Regions from separate parts of the Paenibacillus sp. FSL H3-0329 genome, predicted to be linked through region 2. Evidence: riboswitches for the same ligand, from Rfam matches in the RefSeq annotation. Region 2 holds a riboswitch; the other holds the start of a gene.

Region 1 (7,451 bases), 3.1 Mb from region 2:
AAAATAGACAGATATTGAAGAAGGGACTGAGTAAATCATGGACAAAATTAGTTCTCCTGCTGAATTTCAGGTAGCCATTCAATCACCTCGATTAACAGTGGCCATCTTCAAGGCTGACTGGTGCTCGGATTGCAAATTTATCGATCCTTTTATCCCAGAGGTAGAGCAGGCTTATGCAGACCGCCTTACACTGGTTGAGGTAGATGTTGATGCCGTGGGCGATGTTAGCCAAGAACAAAATATTATGGGTATTCCAAGCTTCGTCGCATATTCGGATGGACGGGAATTGGTTAGATTCGTTAATAAATTGCGCAAATCCCGTGAAGAGATTGAAAATTTCCTTGATAAAGCGGTCCAAGTGCATCAAAGCCTTCAAAAGTAATTCCTAAGGAACCACCGCTTTCGCCTGTTTGTGCAAAAGCGGTGGTTTTTTGAAATATAAGTCTGGCTGCTTCTTCATTACTAAAAACTGCGGGTGATATTTTTGACGACAAATCAGTTGAAATGGCTTAGTTATCTTACTTGCCTTATCATGTTCCTCGCTGTACTCGGAGGAGCGGTAGTGACGAAGACTGGATCGGGCTTGGAATGCGGAAATGAATGGCCGCTCTGTCATGGGAAATTAATTCCGGCTTATACTATAGGCTCGATGATTGAATACACCCATCGCTTGTTTAGCGGTTTGGCAGGGTTATTCTCACTTGCCTCGATGTTTGCTTTTTGGCGTTATGCCCGTACTCGGCGCGATTTGCTGGGCTATGCATTTATGACTTTATTATTCGTCATCGTTCAAGGTGGTATGGGAGCGCTTGCAGTAATTAAATCTCAATCTGCTGCTGTAATGGCGCTGCATATGGGTTTTTCTTTGATCGCCTTTTCGAGCGCTATGATGTTGGCTCTTGGAACCAAGAGATGGCATGAATCGCGCGAATATGATCATACGTTGGAAGCTCAAAAGAAGCCCGTAAGTAAGGCTTTTCGCAATTTAACTTGTTTTACTGCCATCTATTCTTATATTGTCGTGTATATTGGAGCCTTTGTAAGTCATACGGATTCACAGGGCGGGTGTTCGGGATGGCCGCTTTGTAATGGAGAATGGGTTCCGGAGCTTTCTGGAGGTGTAGGTGTTGTTTTTACGCATCGGATTGCGGCTTTGCTCTTATTCATGCTTACTGCGCTGCTTGGGCATTTAGCATTTTGGAAACATAAGGATTATCCAGAGCTTAGAGCGCTAGGTGTAGCTGCAGTGCTGTTATGCTTGATGCAGGTGTTTAGTGGGGCGGCTGTGGTTTACACCCTAGATAATGAAAGATTGTACATATTTGCCGCTTTGGCTCATATTTTGCTGATTGCCAGTTTGTTTGGTGTCTTATGTTATATGAGTGTAAGAGTCTGGCAGCTAAATCGTGCGGGTAGTGTCGTGTCTGGAAAAAATGTAACGAACCCAATGATTCCACCGCCTTGGTAGAACATTCCCTCCGTGGATAGAGGCGCTTCACCCGCGGAATAATAAAGTGGAAATCGGTATATCGTGGAGCTGATTGGCCGATGCTTACGTCGCGAGTTTTGTACGAAGCAGTCCATGGAAGCAGACGCTGAACAAAACTTTAGGAGGACTGGGATATGCTGCGGGTATTACTTGGAGAGCCGCCTCGAAAGAACAGTGGTGTGTTGGCTGATGCGATGGAGAATATGGCCACTTTTGCAGCATTGCTGCGCAAGGAAATGAGTGCCCATGAGGATAATGACCATGAATACCGCAAGCTGGAGATTTGGACACGTGGACTGATTTCCTCTCTGGATGAACTGGAGCAAAGTTGGTTCGCGGCCGCTTTTTACCGGAAATTAGTGATCGCGGGTTATATGGATGATATGACACCGGTGGAACAGGGCGATTATGCACGTTATGTTTATTTTTATAAAGATGGCTTTATCCGGGTTTTCTCTCTTCTGGACAAGCTTGGGACGGTACTGAATCATTTTTATGATCTCAAAACATCCAAATTAAAAACGCACTTTTCTTACTTTACAGTGCTGCGTCAGCTTCAATTATTGAATGTGCATCCTGCATTAGCGGATCAACTGGAACAGATCAAGAACTCCTACCGCGATCCATTGGAGAATTTACGCAAGCGCAGAAATGCTGAAATTCATTATATGAATTCTGAAATGCAGGATGATCTGTGGCAGCGGCATCAAGGTCTGCATGATAAAATTCAGCTCGAGGATCTGGATAGCCATCTTGAGGATTTAAAACAATCGCTCGAAATGAACTGTAAGACATTAATCGCGGCATTCAGCTACAGCAATGAACAGCTGCGTAAGGAAATAAGCAGGGCAAAGAGCATAAAATCGTAATCGTTCAATATATTTCCTTTTGACAAAAATCGATAAACTCACTATACTTATGCTTGCATTAAAGTATGTACGATTTCAGAAAAAATATAATTTCATAACTTTATCTTATCGAGAGCGGCGGAGGGATAGGCCCGATGAAGCCCGGCAACCGATTTGTATCCAGCGCGGGAAGCGTTGTACAAATGTCATGGTGCTAATTCCTACAATGGCGCAGGTTGCGGTCGTTGGCAGATGAGAAGGCATTGTCTTAATAAACCCACAGAGCCTCTTGCGATCTGCATCGATCGTTGGAGGTTTTTTTGTATAGAATAAGTGAAATATAAAGGGGGGGCGACGAGAGTTGATTAATCTAAAAGGGATAACAAAGGTTTATGGAAAAGGGAGTAATGCGGCAACAGCGCTTTCTGGATTGAATCTGTCCATCGAGAAAGGTGAAATATTCGGAGTCATCGGCCACTCTGGAGCGGGGAAAAGTACATTGATCCGTTGCATTAATCTGTTGGAACGTCCGACAGAAGGTGAGGTCTGGGTAGACGGTGTTGAACTCACTAGCCTTAACCAAGGTCAATTACAGGAACAGCGGCGCAAGATTGGGATGATTTTTCAACATTTCAATTTGCTTTCTTCGGCGACTGTGTATGATAATATTGCCTTTCCACTGCGACTTGCAGGTACATCTAGAACAGCTATTGATACAAAAGTGAAAGATCTGCTCGCTCTAGTTGGGCTTGAAGAACATACAGATAAGTATCCTTCTCAGTTATCTGGAGGACAAAAGCAGCGGGTCGGCATCGCCCGGGCACTAGCCAGTGACCCTGATGTACTGCTGTGTGACGAGGCCACTTCTGCGCTTGATCCCCAGACAACGGATTCCATTCTTAAGCTGCTGCTTGATATTAATAAAAGATTCCATTTGACCATTGTGCTGATCACGCATGAAATGCATGTAATCCAGAGTATCTGCGACCGTGTCGCGGTCATACATGGTGGTGGGATTGTTGAACAAGGCAAAGTTACAGAGGTATTTCTCAAGCCGCAGCATGAGGTTACACGCGATTTCATCCGCAGTGAGACACAGAATGAAGGGCCTCTTCGAGTGGCGCTTGATGCTGCTGCCGGGGATAACTCTCAAGCTGTCAAAATTACTTTTTTCGGAGAAAAAACTTACGGCTCGGCACTATCCGATGTCGTGCGTGATACGGGTGTGAGCTTTGCAATCTTACATGGTACCATCTCAACGATTAAAGATGTGCCTTATGGACAGATGATTGTGCGGTTTGAAGGGCCAGCTGAGGCAATTGCTGTAACGATCTCCAGACTAATTGCTCAAGGCCTTGATGTGGAGGTGATTTCGTAATGAATTTTGCAGATCTAAATTGGCAAGAAATGATGGATGCTACGGTTGCTACTATAAAAATGATATTTTTTTCCGGATTGTTCACAATTATTCTTGGTTTACCACTCGGAATTCTATTGTATTTATGGGGGAAATCGAATAGTATAGTAATCAGAGTAACTTACTCGGTCTTATCATTACTTGTAAATATCCTACGTTCCGTACCCTTTATCATTTTGATGGTGGCTCTAATTCCTTTCAGCAAAGCCGTTGTTGGAACCTCCATTGGTGTACTCGGTACGATTCCACCTCTGGTGATTGGTGCAGCTCCGTTTTTTGCCCGTTTGGTAGAGACGTCGTTAAGAGAGGTAGACCGCGGAGTCATCGAAGCCGCACAAGGTATGGGAGCATCGACGAACCAAATCGTTATGCGTGTTCTTTTGCCAGAAGCTCGTCCAGGTCTGCTAGCTGGAGTTACGATCACACTGGTTACACTGGTCTCCTATACAGCAATGGCTGGTATGGTTGGGGGCGGCGGATTAGGTGACTTGGCGATTCGTTACGGCTACCACCGCTATGAGACGGAGATTATGATTGTTTCTATAATATTTATTGTCGTACTGGTGCAATTGCTACAAATGGCCGGTGACCGACTCGTAAAACATTACACACGGAAATAAGGTACATCCATATATATCCTTATTCAATACAAAATATAGATTAGAGGGGGATTTACAATGAAAAAAGTACTACTTACATTTTTTAGCCTGACACTGGTTGCGGTGCTTGCGGCTTGCGGTAACAACAATGCATCTAATAATGCTGGGAGCTCGGCTGCTACAACAGCACCAAACGCAGAAGCAACAAGTGAACCTACTAAAGATCCAGTGAAATTGGTGATTGGTGCCTCACCTGTTCCTCATGCTGAAATTTTGAAGGCTATTGCTCCATTGCTTGAAAAAGATGGAATTACACTTGAAATCAAAGAATTCACTGACTATATTCAACCTAACGTGCAGCTTGATGAGAAGGAGTTAGACGCTAACTTTTTCCAACACCAACCGTATCTGGATGACCAAAACAAAAATAATAAAACCGACCTGGTTTCTGTTGCATCCGTTCACGTTGAACCTTTTGGAGCTTATTCCAAAAAAATCAAATCGATCGATGAGTTGGCTGATGGTGCAAAAGTTGCCATTCCGAACGATGCTACTAACGGTGGCCGTGCACTAATCCTACTTGCAAAAAATGGTCTGATTACCTTGAAAGATGATACAAACATTGCTGCAACAAAAGCAGATATCACTGAAAACAAGAAAAATCTCGACATCATTGAGTTGGAAGCAGCTATGCTCCCACGTCAACTGGATGAGGTAGACCTTGCTTTGATCAACACGAACTTTGCACTAGACGCTGGTCTTGTGCCAACTAAAGATGCATTGTTCATCGAGGGTGTAGATTCCCCTTATGCTAACATTTTGGTAACCCGTCAAGACAATAAAGATTCCGAAGCCATCAAAAAGCTGGTTGCTGCCCTGAATTCTCCAGAAGCTAAAGCTTTCATTGAAGAAAAGTACGAAGGTGCGATCATTCCAGCGTTTTAAGGAATGAAGCTAAATTCGTCTATAGTCATAACAAGAACCCGCAGCCAAGTTGGCTTGCGGGTTTTATGTTCTAAGGTTGTGAGAGAATGTTAAATCCTCTATAATAAGAAAATCCCGATCTCCTTTACAGGAGAATCGGGAGGGTTATTGAACGGGATTTAGAATACTTGAACTACTTCTTCAACGCCTTCTACTTCTTCAAGGAGGGCGCGTTCAATCCCGGCTTTCAAGGTGATCGTGGAGCTTGGGCAGCTGCCGCAGGCACCCATAAGTTTCAACTTAACGATGCCGTCTTCCACATCGACCAGTTCTACGTCACCGCCATCGCGCTGCAGGAACGGACGAAGCTTATCCAGCACTTCTAGTACTTCATCATACATTTCGGTGCTTTGTGCATTCTCACTCATTTCTCAATCACTCCTTTCGTAAGTTCATTATAGTACAAAAAGTTAAAAAATAAAATGGTTAGGCGGAATAGGGAGATCATCATGAGACCAATTATTGAATTTTGTTCCAGCAACATGGGTCATGGAACAGACAAGCTAATGCATAAGCTGGAGGAAAATCCAGATTATGATGTCATTGAATACGGATGTCTGAACAATTGTGGAGAGTGTTATTTAATGCCTTTCGCCATGGTTGAAGGTGACATTATTGCAGCAGAAACTGTTGCAGAGCTAGAAGAGAAAATTGAGGCCAAGATCAAAGAGCTTGAGGCTTGGTTTAATATAGATCTTGACTAAATTTCTCGAGAAAAAAAGAGGGAGCACTCCATAATCTAAATTATGGAGTGCTCCCTCTTTTTGGAACCTTACTTGAACAAAATCCACCAATTTGATCGATTAGGCAACATATTGGAGAGTGCAGGGGCTACCGTGAAGGTGCCACCGGACTCAGGCGACCTTATATTGAGTGTTTTCCTACATTTGGATTGCTATCGGACCCCATAGTCACTATTCACCTGAAAAACAGCATAAATGAACCTCATTATAAGCAATAACTTCACTGGAGTCCGAAACTCTCCTTCAAAGGCTGAAAATTTGCAAATAAGGTCATCTGAGTCCGAAGGGTATACGCACCAATAACGTAAGGAAGCTACTCTCGTGTTTATCTGAGAGTAGCTTCCTTTAATACTTATGAACCAATCATAGGCTTATCCTAAAGTGCGTTTCGACATCCAGAGCACTCCGCTCTTGAGGATGCGGGGAACCCGTCCTTTGACGGAGCGTTGTCCCATAAGTCCGAATCCTGCTTTTTTTCCTAGTGACCCTAAAGTACCCTTCAGGCGAATAGGATGAAGCTTAGGAGTCTCACCGCGCCAGGTCGCTTGGATAACCTGAGCTACCTGCTCACCCTGTGCTCCAGCGGCTTGTGCGCTTGGTGCGAATGGCAGACTGGCACAGTCACCAATCACATATACCTCCGGATAATCCGGTATACGATAATACTCATCCAGCATAATCCGTCCACCGCGGTCCTTCGACACATTCAAATCTTGAACTACTTTTACAGGTTGAATCCCTGCGGTCCATACTGTCACATCTGAAAGGATTTCCTCGGTACCGTTAAAAATCGAATCCTTCTCTACATGAGATACAGAGATTCGTCCCAGCGTTTGCACCTGATGGTGATGAAACCATTCCTCTACGTACTGTGACAGCTTTGCCGGAAAGGCAGACAAAACACGTTCACCGCGATCCAGAATAGCGATGTTAAGGTCTGGACGGCTTTCCCGAAGCTCTGCGGCTAATTCAACACCGCTCAATCCTCCACCTACAATGTTTATCGTTCCGTAAGGCTTCACATCATTTAAACGGCGGTAGGTTTCCCGAGTACCAGCAAAGGTCTGGATGCTGCAGGTATATTGATCAGCACCAGGGATGTTGTGGTAATTGTCGGTACAGCCAAGAGCAATGGCTAGGAGATCATAAGATACAATCTCACCGGACTCCATACTGACTATTTTGCTCTCCAAATCAATGGAACTCACTTCACCGTACCGGACAGTAAGCCGGGGGTGAACCGGAAAATGAATGCGCAGGTGATAATCAGTTACGGTACCTGCGGCGAGCGCATAATATTCCGTTTTGATTCCTTGATAAGGCATTCGGTCAATTAAGATAATTTCAACATCATGAGGAAGATGATTATTG
Region 2 (7,451 bases):
TGTAGAAGCTTTTGGTATTGGATCGTTTGGACCGATTGATCCCGTGCTGGACAGCCCTACTTATGGTTACATAACAACGACACCAAAACCTCACTGGGGACAATATAATCTGGTAGGCACAATGGCTGAGCAATTTAACGTGCCGATCGGTTTTGATACGGATGTGAATGGTGCAGCGCTTGCGGAAAGTAAATGGGGAGCGGCTAAAGGTCTGGACAGCTGCCTTTATATTACGGTTGGGACAGGTATTGGAGCGGGAGCAGTTGTTGGAGGTCAGATGGTGCATGGATTGTCTCATCCTGAGATGGGACATATTCTAGTTCGCAGACATCCAGAGGACACGTTTGAGGGCTACTGCCCTTATCATGGCGATTGCCTTGAAGGGTTAGCCGCAGGTCCGGGGATTGGCAAACGCTGGGGACAACCAGCAGGCGAGCTACCTGTTGACCATCCAGCTTGGGATATGGAAGCTCATTATCTTGCACATGCACTTATGAATTACGTGCTGATTCTGTCTCCCGAAAAAATCGTAATGGGCGGTGGGGTCATGAAGCAAAGCCACTTGTTCCCGCTAATCCGTACCAAGCTGCAGGAGCTGCTTAAAGGTTATGTTCAGCATCCAGCGCTCAATACCGATATTGATAATTACGTTGTGCCACCGCAGCTTGGAGATAATGCAGGACTTGCAGGTGCGATTGGACTGGCAACCTTAGCTTTGGCAAGAAACTAGTATAAAAAGATATTGACTGTTAGGAAATATATGGTATTGTAGGATCTAACAGTATAGCATTTAATGAGGGAGCACCTCTTTCACGTTTATCGTGAGAGTGGTGCTTTTTTGCGTTTTCCGAGTCTGACAGTGTGGGATTCACACCAGCGAAGAGTAGCTCAGACCCGGTAGGTATAGTGCTTGCTGAAGACTAGAAAGGCAGGGATGAATATGCAAATTGTATTTATGAATCGCTTATCCAGAATATCTGGGGTGGATCAAGAGGTGTTCGCTCAGCTATGGATTGGAGAGGAAGAAGGAGTGTGGAGCCTGGGCTGGCGTGATTTTTCAGACGGTGAGGAGACGCAGGAGCATTTGTGGTATGCGGGTGGTTCTTGGAATGAAATGCTCTGTGTTTACAGGCATGAGCTGGCGGTGAAGATGGGGGATGGCTATCGGCCGTTGATTGATGGCGTATTTCATGAAGAAGACGGCCTTACTGGGCGCAATCAGGAGCAGCTAAGGCTGCAATATTACAGTGAATATAATGGGAACGAAGCTATTTATGAGGAGTTATGTGCTTGGCGCCGCAGCCGAGCTTCTAGTGAACGGAAAGCCCCTTACATTCTTGCCAGCAATCGTTTGTTACGTTTGATAAGCACTTTCTTGCCGCATACACCAGAGGAGCTGCTGCAGATCCCTGGTGTAGGGGAAGGAAAGGTAGCCCAATATGGCACGGATTGGTTGGCTATAACCTCTACGGCTGCAAGGGAGCATTCCTTTCCTTTGAATTGGGTTCACCAAGAAATTGAGGAGGACTCTTTTGTATCCTGGCTCTATAAACAGAAAGAGGTCAAATATAAGAAACAGCTAGAAAGACTGCGATTACGGCGAATTCTGCTGCAAGGGATCGAGAATGGGTTAGGGTTAGAACAGCTTAAGGTGAACAGTGGAGTGAACCGTCGCGAACTGATTGAAGCGGTAGAGGAGCTGGAAAGAGAAGGTTATTGCGTGGAGAAACTGATCGAGGTAGAACTGAAAAATATGCCGCAGAATGAACAGGAAGCGATATGGAATGCCTATGTAGAGGCAGGAGATCTTTTTCTAAAGCCAGTGCTGCATAAGGTGTATGGGGAGGATTTTTCAGCAGCAGAAGGGCTGGATAGCTATTATGAACGTCTGCGGCTGATCCGCATTCGTTTCCGGCGGGAGCAAGCTCCTAAAGTGGGCGTGGCGACCAGTTTCTAGTAGCTTTTCCTCATATCAAAAAGACGAAGGCTTCCTTACACCATAGGGTTAAAGGGCCTTCGTCTTGCCTATTCGTCCGTTTATTTTCATAGCCATTCTTTCTTGCGGAATACATACAGCATCCCACAGCCTAACGTCAACATTAGACCTATAACGGCAAAATAGCCGTATTTCGTATGCAACTCAGGCATATGATCAAAGTTCATCCCATAGATTCCGGTAATTACGGTCAAAGGCATGAATATCGTTGTAATCGCGGTAAATACTCTCATAATTTCATTGGCGCGGTTGGCGATACTGGATTGGTAGGCCTCACGTAAGTTGCCCATGAGATCGCGGTACGTCTCAAAGGTTTCGGATATTTTAACTGCATTTTCATAAATGTCGCTAAAATACTTCTGCAGCTGATCATCAATCAGACGGAGGTCTTTTTTGTTCAGGGTATTGATAACCTCTTTCTGTGGTCCCAGCATCTTCTTTAACCATAAGATCTCACTTCGCAGACCGATAATCTCACTCAGATGAGATTTCTTGGTATGCATTAGGATATCCTCTTCAAGCTTCTCAATCCGGGCTTCAATTCGGTCACCTACGGAGAAATAATTATCTACGACAAGGTCGATAAGCAGGTAAAGGAATTGGTCTGGTTCGCTAACCTCTTGCTCCCATAACATGGGCTTCAGGATGCGCAGCTCGTGGATCTTTTGTTTCGTTACAGTAATAATATAATGTCTGCCCAAGAATATATTGAGTGCCCGCAGGAAAATTTCCTCATCATCAAAGCGGATGCTGTTTACAACAATAAAGTAATGACTTTCGTATATTTCGATCTTTGGACGTTGATCCTCTTCACTAAGGCAATCCTCAACAGCGAGATCATGCAGGTTGAACAGGGGCTGAAGCAGCTCCAAATCCTCCACATCTGCATCAATCCAATAGAACCCTTCTGTTGGGGGTGTCAATGTTTCATCAATTTCATCAATAGGTGTAAAAACCCCTGCATTCACCAGCCGGATTTTCATCTGATTCCACTCCTTCTATCCCCGGGTCTTCACCAGGGACTGCTAATTAAGCACAGAGAAAAAAATCAGCTTGGCCGGCGTTACAATCAATACAAGAGGCCGAATGACGATTCGAGGGCATGAAGAAGAACTGCTCCCGCCGCCGGCAAGCTGATGATTATCCTGTGTGGTTGCTCATTTTGTACACTTAATTGCGAGCTCGGGTCGCCTTCCATTCTTCTTCTCACCTCTTCTTTTCGTTCAGGTATGAAATACTTGTCTAGTATAACAACGGAGTATGCCTCTTTCAAGCAAATTTATTGTTACTTTAAGGCTACTTCAGCATTGTATGGACTTGACGAAAAGGAGGTTCATGATTTAAAGTAAATTTTAAAGAAATTTAATTGAATACAGCTAAATCTTATCAAGAGCAGGTGGAGGGACTAGCCCTATGAAACCCGGCAACCGGCGTGTGAACGCACGGTGCTAATTCTTGCGGAACTTTGCTGACGACTAAACCCCGTCCAAAAGTTTCTGGCAGATGAGAGAGGCGCATATGACTGTAGATATGACCTTTCTCGTTTTCCGAGAAAGGTCTTTTTATTGTTCAGAAAGCCGCGATGTGACAACATAACCTAAATACAGTTAAGGAGTGGAAAGACAATGCCAATTAAAATTCCCGACAGTTTACCAGCAAAAGAAGTACTATCCGGAGAAAATATTTTTGTGATGGATGATAGTTTGGCTTTCCATCAGGATATCCGTCCACTAAGGATTGCTATTCTGAATCTCATGCCGACTAAAGAAACGACGGAGACTCAATTGCTGCGTTTAATAGGAAATTCACCGCTGCAAGTTGATGTTACCTTGCTGCATCCACGCTCACATACTTCTAAGAATACTTCTGCTGAGCATTTGAGAAGCTTTTACAAAACTTTTGACGAGATCAGCCACCGCCGTTTGGATGGCCTTATTGTTACAGGAGCACCCGTAGAGCAAATGGAGTTTGAGGAAGTATCCTATTGGGAAGAGCTAAAAGAGATTTTTGAATGGAGCAAGGATAATGTGACCTCGACCATGCATATCTGTTGGGCGGCACAGGCAGGGTTGTATCATCATTTTGGTGTTCGTAAAGTGGCATTGCCTGAAAAATGTTTTGGTGTATTCTCCCATACGATTAATCAAAATAACATTAAATTGCTGCGCGGTTTTGACGAGGTATTCCATGTACCGCATTCCCGTCATACCGATGTCTCCCGCGAAGATATTGAGAGCAATCCAGATCTGCAGATTCTGGCAGAATCCGAAGAAGCTGGTATGTATCTAGTAGCTACGACCGACGGCAAACAAATATTTGTGACCGGACATTCCGAGTACGATCCTCTATCCCTGAAATGGGAATATGATCGTGATTTGGAGAGGGGCATGGAGATGGCCTTGCCGAAACACTATTTCCCTAAAGATGATCCAGAACGGACACCTCCTGCAGTGTGGCGTGCACATGCCAACTTATTATTCTCTAATTGGCTCAATTACTATGTATATCAAGAGACACCTTACGATATCGACCCGATTGTTTATTAAGATCAGCGCTACATTATAATTTAGGAGGCATTTATCATGGACGACAAACTTAGGATTGAAAGCAGACTGGCACAAATAGGTTCACAAGAAGATCCGGCTACCGGAGCCATTAATTTTCCTATCTATAATGCTACGGCATTCCGTCACCCGAAGCTTGGGCAGAGCACAGGTTTCGATTATAGCCGTACCAAAAGTCCGACCCGTTCCGTACTGGAGAATGCGGCTGCGGAATTGGAGTCTGGTGATGCAGGTTTTGCCTGTAGCTCTGGGATGGCGGCTATTCAAACCATATTTACCCTGTTTGGGCAAGGCGATCACTTGATCGTTTCGCTGGATCTTTACGGCGGGACCTATCGTTTGTTGGAACGAATTATGTCCAAGTTTGGAATCACTGCTTCCTATGTAGATACGAATGATTTGGATGCGCTTGAGGCTTCCCGTCTTCCAAATACAAAGGCGATATTTATTGAAACGCCAACGAATCCTTTGATGATGGTTACGGATATTGCAGCCGTTGCTACTTGGGCTCGTCATCATGGGCTGCTCACAATTGTAGACAATACACTGCTGACTCCATTTTTCCAGCGTCCTCTGGAATTAGGTGCGGATATTGTAGTCCATAGTGCTACCAAATATTTGGGCGGACACAATGATATACTTGCTGGTCTTATTGTATCTAAAGGGGCTGAATTATCCGCTGAAATAGCGATTCTACATAACTCTATTGGCGCTGTGCTTGGGCCAACAGACAGTTATCAGCTGATGAGAGGCATGAAGACACTGGCTCTGCGTATGGAACGGCACGAGAGTAATGCACTAGCAATTGCCCGCTATCTACAAGAGCACCCGGCGATTGCGGAAGTGTTCCATCCAGGCCTGCCGGATCATCCGGGATATGAAATTCAGAATCGCCAGTCCTCGGGCAATACCGGAATTTTTTCTTTCAAATTAAAAGATGCCAGATACGTAGAACCTCTGCTTCGTCATATCCGGCTTATAGCCTTCGCTGAGAGCCTCGGCGGGGTTGAATCGTTAATGACCTATCCTGCAGTACAGACGCATGCGGACATTCCTGTGGAAATTCGGAATGCGGTGGGTGTAGATGATCGGTTGCTGCGCTTCTCGGTGGGCATTGAACATGCGGAGGATCTAATTGCTGATCTGGGTCATGCTTTGGAGGCTGCGCGGGCGGAAATCGAAACGAAGTAAAAGTAACGGCAACCCAGATCGGCACCGAATTGCTGGGAAATATCGAGGATCTATCTCACCGTTGATTTAGAACTGGTGTTAGACTGAGGATGAAATAGAGCTGTCTCATAAGCCGGGAATTGGCTGCTGGGATAGCTCTTCTTTTTGGACTTTTCGCTATTGGACACAGCTGACCTTAAACGCAGCATTATTCCACATTTGGAATGTTAACGGACTCCACAGCAGCTATTGCGCTAAAAAACAGCTTTCATGAGGCTCTTTTCATGGAATAGCATCACTGGAGTCCATAACTATGCTCTAAAGGCTAAAAACTTGCAAATAACGTCATCTGTGTCCGACAGCCTCAGGGAATTTTGATTCAACGGGTGCAGGCAGCAATGTAAGGACTCTTTCTGCTGGATGGTATCTTGCTGAGAAAGTAAAAAGTTTTTCAAGCTGTTCAGATTGTGATACGATGAGGAAATGAACTGTTCATTTATTAAAATATAAGGTATAAGTTACATACTTACTTTATCCTTATGTTACTACGAGAAACGGTTGTTATCTCTAAAGGACGACAACGTTATTTTTTCTTGTGATTTTGTGAATCTACCATATCCCTAAGGGTTTAAAAGGAGGATGCGAACGATGAGTGCGATAGATCTTATTTTGGATAAAGCCCTGCGGGGCGACCGTCTCCAATTGGAAGATACCATCCGACTATTCGAGAGCAACGAAATTGAGAAAATGGGTGCTGCTGCAAACACTATTATGGAACGCTGGCACCCGGACCCGTTAGCCACATTTGTAATTGGCCGTAATATTAACTATACGAATGTATGTGATGTGTACTGCCGTTTTTGCGCTTTTTACCGCAGACCAGGCTCGGATGAAGGCTATGTGCTGCCAGATGAGGCGATTTATCAAAAAATTGCTGAAACAATTGCTGTTAATGGTACAGAAATTCTTATGCAAGGTGGAACTAATCCTAACCTTCCATTTAGCTACTATACAGATATACTGCGCGGAATTAAGCAACGGTTCCCTGAGATTACAATGCACTCCTTCTCTCCTGCGGAGATTATGAAGATGAAAGAAGTATCAGGATTACCACTGGAACAAGTGGTTCGTGAAATTCATGCTGCGGGTCTGGATTCATTGCCAGGCGGAGGCGCAGAAATTCTTGATGACCGTACACGCCGCAAAATCAGCCGACTAAAAGGCTCGTGGCGCGAGTGGATGGATGTAATGCAGACGGCACATAAAGTGGGTATGAATACCACAGCGACAATGGTGATTGGGCTTGGGGAAAGTATGGAGGAACGTGCTTTGCACTTACTACGTGTGCGTGAGGCTCAGGATGAGTGTATTGCCAACAAATATGATTCTGAAGGTTTCTTGGCCTTTATCTCATGGACATTCCAGCCGGACAATACCAACCTGAAGCTGGACAGACAAACGCCTGAGGAGTATCTGAAGACGGTGGCGATCAGTCGCCTTGTGCTGGATAATATTAAGAACTTCCAATCTTCATGGGTCACTATGGGACCAGAGGTCGGCAAGCTCTCCTTGCAATATGGCTGCAACGATTTCGGCAGCACAATGATTGAAGAGAACGTAGTATCTTCGGCGGGTGCGACTTACAAGGTAAACATCGAGTCGATTACTCAGCTGATTCGCGAAGCAGGCAAAGTTCCAGCGCAGCGGAATACACGTTATGA

What was found. A riboswitch is a leader RNA that binds a small molecule or an ion and turns the genes downstream of it on or off. The one in region 2 is predicted to bind S-adenosylmethionine.
Region 1: it holds a riboswitch for S-adenosylmethionine, as region 2 does, so the genes downstream of both, NSQ66_RS25280 (methionine ABC transporter ATP-binding protein) here and metA (homoserine O-succinyltransferase) in region 2, are expected to answer to the same signal.

What each region holds. Positions count from the first base shown of each region.
Region 1 covers NZ_CP150150.1:5,718,091-5,725,541, reverse strand. The annotation lists gene NSQ66_RS25295 (thioredoxin family protein) at 38-382, shown strand; gene NSQ66_RS25290 (COX15/CtaA family protein) at 485-1,468, shown strand; gene NSQ66_RS25285 (Cthe_2314 family HEPN domain-containing protein) at 1,624-2,358, shown strand; SAM riboswitch class I at 2,461-2,596, shown strand; gene NSQ66_RS25280 (methionine ABC transporter ATP-binding protein) at 2,699-3,715, shown strand; gene NSQ66_RS25275 (methionine ABC transporter permease) at 3,715-4,374, shown strand; gene NSQ66_RS25270 (MetQ/NlpA family ABC transporter substrate-binding protein) at 4,432-5,298, shown strand; gene NSQ66_RS25265 (NifU family protein) at 5,457-5,705, opposite strand; gene NSQ66_RS25260 (YuzB family protein) at 5,787-6,041, shown strand; gene NSQ66_RS25255 (NAD(P)/FAD-dependent oxidoreductase) at 6,452-7,451, opposite strand, start outside.
Region 2 covers NZ_CP150150.1:1,963,041-1,970,491, forward strand. The annotation lists gene NSQ66_RS08405 (ROK family protein) at 1-730, shown strand, start outside; gene NSQ66_RS08410 (HRDC domain-containing protein) at 941-1,957, shown strand; gene corA (magnesium/cobalt transporter CorA) at 2,044-2,979, opposite strand; SAM riboswitch class I at 3,377-3,506, shown strand; gene metA (homoserine O-succinyltransferase) at 3,622-4,542, shown strand; gene NSQ66_RS08425 (PLP-dependent transferase) at 4,579-5,751, shown strand; gene mqnC (cyclic dehypoxanthinyl futalosine synthase) at 6,379-7,451, shown strand, end outside.